2 linked regions of the Thiosulfativibrio zosterae genome follow. The protein of the gene in region 2 interacts with the protein of the main gene of each other region in a pairwise test. Links are inferred from orthologs where the notes say so. Each region holds a gene or a part of one and is shown on either strand. Other genes may lie near its edges.

Region 1 (2,857 bases), 440 kb from region 2 along the record:
GTGAATTAATTTGCAACTCAAGATTTTCTAAGCCTAATTTTTCCCAAAGGCGTGCAGACAAAGCAATCAACTCGGCATCCGCATCCACCGAAGCCAGCCCAAAAACTTCAACACCAAACTGGTTAAACTGGCGATAACGCCCTTTTTGAGGTCTTTCGTAACGGAACATCGGCCCCATATAAAACAGCTTTTGGATCTGGTTATGAGCCAAGCCGTTTTCAATCACGGCTCGAACACACCCTGCGGTTCCTTCTGGGCGCAGCGTCAAGCTGTCATTATTACGATCATTAAAAGTGTACATCTCTTTTTCGACAATATCGGTGACTTCCCCAATACTGCGACAAAATAATTCTGTTTTTTCGACAATCGGCAAACGAATAGATTGAAAACCATACTGCTGTAAAACGGCCTGTGCCGTTTCGGTTACAAAATCAAATGCGATTGCTTGTTGACCATGAATATCATTCATGCCGCGAATGGCTGATATTTGTGCCACCTGACTTCCTTTATGATAATTTTATCGCTCAGCTGAGCGTTTAACGCCTACCGTTTATCAGAAACTAAATCCCTGACAAAAGGCTGTAAATAATTAAAACCGCTATCACACCTATTAGCAGACTCAATAGGATTTTGGTGTTAGTCAACTTCATCAATTGAGAAGGCTGTTGACCAATGGTTTTTAAGCTGGATTCCAACTCGGGTTGACCTTGCAAATCAGCCTCATAAGGCTGCAGAGAAACCTCTAAGAGTTCTGCATAATTTCTTAAGTAGCCTCTTTGAAACGGTGTTAGCACGGTTAAATTCAGCGGCTCATTTTCAAACGCGGCTAAATGACGCTCTGCCACCTTTAGGGTTTCAGACACCTGAACCAATGAAAGCTTTTTTTGTAAGCGCGCTTTTTTTAAAGCCTCACTTAACCCACTAGACTCGATGCTTTCTGAAGATTCAATGCGTTCTGTCATAGTGTTTTTTTCCTTTTTTGGTGAAACAATCAGCTTAAAGCTTTTCTGCGGTTCTTTTGGTTCTGTCTTTGACCTTGCCAGCCAACTGTCCACAAGCGGCATCAATGTCATCGCCGCGGGTTTTTCTGACGGTACAATTTAACCCTGCCTGCATCAAAACATCTTGAAAGCGGTGAATGGCATTATTAGATGAACGCTGATATTGCGTGTTTGGAAAAGGATTAAACGGAATCAAATTCACTTTACAGGGCAAATCACCTAACAAAGCCACTAACTCATGCGCATGCTCTAAGCGATCATTAACCTGATCTAACATGACATATTCAACGGTCACGTGCTTTTTGCTATGGCCATCAGCAACATAATCATGCAAAGCGGGCATTAATTGCTCTAATGGATACTTCTGATTAATTGGGACCAAAATATCGCGCAGTGCATTATTGGGTGCATGTAATGAGATGGCCAAACTGACATCTAACTCTTCTTTAATCATGCCAATCGCAGGTACAACCCCTGAGGTACTGATGGTGACACGGCGTTTGGACAAACCATAAGCATTGTCATCCATCAAGATTCTGGCGCTTGGAAATGTATGGGTAACATTCAAAAGAGGTTCACCCATGCCCATAAAGACCACATTTGAAATAATGCGCTCTTCTTTGGGCTTACAACCTAAGGCTTTGTTTGCGACCCACATTTGCGCGATGATTTCCCAGTTTTCTAGGTTGCGGTTAAACCCCTGCTGACCCGTTGAGCAAAAAGTACACTCCAGAGCACAACCAACTTGAGAAGAAATACACAAAGTACCACGAGATTTTTCGGGGATAAAAACCGCTTCGACACAATTATGATTATCAACTTCTAGTAACCACTTTATCGTGCCATCTGCGGAACGCTGCTCTTCAATCAACTTTGGGGTGCGTATCACAGCTTTTTGCTGAAGTTTTTCTCTAAGCGCCTTACTTAAATTGCTCATTTCCTCAAAATCGCTCACGCCAAACTGATGAATCCACTTCATGACTTGGGTGGCACGAAAAGGTTTCTCTCCAATTTTGGTGAAAAACGCTTCCAAGGCTTGTCTATCCATACCGAGCAGGTCGACTTTATTTTCAAAAGTGACCGAACCTAGTGAAACTTCAGCAATACTCAACGCACAACAACCTTATCTTAAACACAATTCAGTTTGACTGAAAAAATAGCTGATTTCACGCGCCGCACTGGCTGGAGAATCTGAACCATGCACCGAATTCTCACGCATATTCAGCGCAAAATCTTTACGAATGGTTCCCATATCGGCTTTCTCTGGATTGGTTGCACCCATGATTTGACGATTTAAAGCGATAGCATTTTCTCCGGCCAAAACCTGAACCACTATCGGACCCGAAATCATATAAGCCACCAAAGGCTCGTAAAAATCTCTGCCTTTATGCTCAGCATAAAAACCTTCGGCTTGCGCTTGAGTTAATTGCAACATTTTGGAGGCAACCACTTTAAGACCTTGGGCTTCAAATCTACTGATAATTTGACCTGTCAAATTACGGCTAACCGCATCTGGCTTAATTATAGAAAAGGTGGTTTCTAACACGAGAACTCCCAAGAATTTTAAAAAACGCTATTTTAACAAGCTAACCAATAAATTGCAGAAAAACCACTCAAGTAAAATCTCAACGGCTAAAAACAAAAAAGCCCTGACTCTAGCAGGGCTCTTTTACCGGCAACAAGGTGTGTCAATTAAACCGTAAAGGATTCACCACAGCCGCAGCTGTCTTTGACATTGGGGTTATTAAATTCAAACCCTTCATTCAACAAACTCTCTTTGACATAATCGAGTTCCATACCATTCACATTAGTTAAGCTTTTTTTGTCAACCACCACCTTGACACCGAAGCTCTCAA
Region 2 (2,937 bases):
GCTATATCGGTTTAACCGAACCTGGCATTATCGCTGCCGAAGCCCCAAATGCCATCGTGAATGAGTTGACCATTTTCCCAGACATTGAAAAACGCCTTGAAGCCTTTGTGCGCCTTGGGCACGGCATTGTTATCTTCCCGGGTGGTGCAGGGACCATGGAAGAAATTCTCTATCTACTCACCATTTTGATGCACCCAGAAAACCAAAACTTACCTTTCCCTGTGGCCTTTACCGCACCCGAAAGTTATCGCAACTATTTTGACTCGGTTTTACGCTTTATTGAGCTGACACTGGGCGCAAGCGCTTGCAGTAAATTTGAAGTGTTTATTGAACAACCTGAAGAACTCGCTGATTTTATGAGCAATGGCTTTGAACGCGTTCGCGAATACCGCAAAAACAACAGCGATGCCTATTATTTCAACTGGAAACTCCACATTCCTTATGAAGTGCAGCAACCCTTTAACCCAACGCATGAAAATGTAGCCGCTCTAAATCTCAATCGAGATCAACCGCCCCATTTACTCGCCAGCCAACTGCGCCGAGCATTTTCAGCGATAGTTGCCGGCAATGTTAAACAAGATGCGGTGCAAATGGTTGCCGAAAAAGGGCCTTTCCATATTCATGGTGACCCTGAAATCATGCGCGAGATGGATAACCTGCTCAAAGACTTTGTTAAACAAAAACGCATGAAATTAGGCGATGCCCACTACGAGCCTTGTTATAAAATAGTCACTGAATAATCTATTAAAGAAGAAACGCATGACATTTGATGAGCTAGACCTAGACGAACCCTTATTGCAAGCCCTGAGAGAAAACCACTTTCACAAACCCACGCCCGTGCAAGCGGCCGCCATTCCTGAAATGCTCGAAGGTCGGGATGTTTTAGCGGGTGCAGCCACTGGCACCGGAAAAACCGCGGCGTTTGTATTGCCCGCTTTACAATATTTGCTCGACCATCCTAGCCCAGCTTATCAAACCAAAGCCCGCATTTTAATGCTGGCGCCCACGCGTGAACTGGCTTTTCAAATTCACAAGGTGGTCAAAGAGCTGGGGGTACATTGCGACATTACCTCTAACATCATCACCGGGGGCTTTGACCTAGCCAAACAAAAAACACACCTCACACGACCTGCCGACATCATCGTCGCCACCCCAGGACGCTTAATCGGCATGGTTGGCGAAGACGCTATCGATTTAAGCGACATTGAAATGCTCATTATCGACGAAGCCGATCGCATGCTCGACATGGGGCAAGGGCCAGATGTGGCGGCCATTATGGATACCTTTGCAGGCGACTTTCAAGGCGCATGTTTTTCAGCAACCTTATCGGGCTCAGGGGTAGAGCGTTTTGCTAATGAGATTTTGGATGAACCAGCCGTTATTCAAGTCGATGCGCCCAACCAACAATCCAGCCAAGTTCAACAGGTGGTTTATTACGCAGATGATAAAACCCACAAAAACGCGCTATTGTTAGCCATATTAAAAGATGAAAGCTGTGTCAGCGCCCTTATTTTCTGCAATAAGAAAGAACGCGCCATCGAATTAAGTGATTGGTTACAAACCCAAGAAATCAGCTCAAGCGCCCTGCATGGCGATCTCGACCAAGCCAAACGCTTAGATGTGGCCACCCGCTTTAAACAAGGTCGCATCAAAGTATTGGTTGCGAGTGATGTTGCGGCACGAGGGCTAGATATACTCAATATCACCCATGTTATCAATTACGACTTGCCTTTCCGTGGTGATGTTTATATTCATCGCATCGGACGCACCGGTCGTGCGCAAGCCGTGGGCATTGCCATAAACCTAGTTGAAGCCCATGATTACCGTCACTTACAGCGCATTGAATTCCACTTACAAACAAAAATTCCTGTGGCAAAGATCAAAGGATTAGAACCTAAAGTCAATCCTAAAAAAGCCGCAGAAACCAAAAAGAAACCCCACAAGAAAAAAATCGCCGCCAAAGCCAAACGCCTAGGCAAAGCGCCCAGCAAGCCTAAAAAGAAATAAATCAGCACATTAAAGAGCCACTCAACAGAGTGGCTTTTTTGTTTAAGACAAAGGCAGGCTAAAGCCTGCGCCCCGAAGTGAGGTGTTTTCAAAGGGGCGAAGGCTTTAGCCTTCTTGAAATTTTGCCCTGCACTCTTGTCACTTTTTTTCTGAAAGGACAAACTGCTCTGTCAGAATATCCAGAGTTCCCTTTGAATCATTTCGTGATGCCCCTTAACGAAAGGACTGGAGAAAAAGTGGCGCTGTTTGAGCGAAGCGAGTTCGCCACTTTCCAGTCCTGAGTTTTAGGGGCATAGAAATGATGAGAGGGTCGACTTTTTGGTTACTTTTTGGGCGAGCCAAAAAGTAACAAGGGCGCGGGGCAAAAGTCCTATTTAAAAATACAAACCTAAAAAGCGACCTTATAACAAGCGTCATAAATAGTGAAAAAGCACTTGAACGCTAGAGGTAAAAATCCAGGAAGGCTAAAGCCTTCGCCCCTTTGACAATTGTTTTCTTTGGGGCGCAGGCTTTAGCCTGCTTGCAATTCCAATCTAAAAATCAATAGCGCGCTATCGTTTGTAGGTTTTACGAAATGTCGGCAGGGTTAGGTCTTTCAAGAGAGAGTTGGTCTAAGTAATAGTGTGACAAAGCAATCACAGCCAACACGGGCGCAAAAAAACTCACCATTGGGAAGACACTCAGGGCGAACAAAATGCCCACTGCCATGGTGGGTTCCCAGTTGGTCATAGGCTTAAGTTTTTCGAAAAGCGGCTCAGGCAAAATGACTTGCCCAACATCTAAGACGATTGAATAGCGAAAAAACATAAAACCGAGCATCCAAAACCAAATCACATTGACCAGTGGAATAAAGAGCAAAGGAATGGTGACGATGAGTAACAGTAACATCAGCAGGCCATATTTAACCAACTTCCAAATCATACCGGCAGT

The links. The genes of interacting proteins can lie anywhere in the genome.
Region 1: the proteins of THMIRH_RS01655 (region 2) and rlmN interact in binary tests that used the Escherichia coli proteins (3 or more experiments, as listed by UniProt). The link is inferred for Thiosulfativibrio zosterae from one-to-one orthologs.

The regions. Positions count from the first base shown.
Region 1 is NZ_AP021888.1:858,819-861,675, reverse strand. What follows is about bases 55-2,857. They hold rlmN (dual-specificity RNA methyltransferase RlmN), read right to left. Parts: upstream 2,113-2,857; coding sequence 997-2,112; downstream 55-996. Other genes in these bases: THMIRH_RS03665 (HesB/IscA family protein), read right to left, coding at 2,694-2,857; ndk (nucleoside-diphosphate kinase), read right to left, coding at 2,125-2,547; THMIRH_RS03680 (helix-turn-helix domain-containing protein), read right to left, coding at 561-962; hisS (histidine--tRNA ligase), read right to left, coding at 55-469. Also shown: more of hisS, read right to left, coding at 1-54.
Region 2 is NZ_AP021888.1:423,358-426,294, reverse strand. What follows is about bases 1-2,883. They hold THMIRH_RS01655 (DEAD/DEAH box helicase), read left to right. Parts: upstream 1-759; coding sequence 760-2,007; downstream 2,008-2,883. Other genes in these bases: THMIRH_RS01650 (EI24 domain-containing protein), read right to left, coding at 2,575-2,883; ppnN (nucleotide 5'-monophosphate nucleosidase PpnN), read left to right, coding at 1-740. Outside these bases: more of THMIRH_RS01650, read right to left, coding at 2,884-2,937. UniProt on the Escherichia coli protein: DEAD-box RNA helicase involved in the assembly of the 50S ribosomal subunit at low temperature. Exhibits RNA-stimulated ATP hydrolysis and RNA unwinding activity. Acts before DeaD.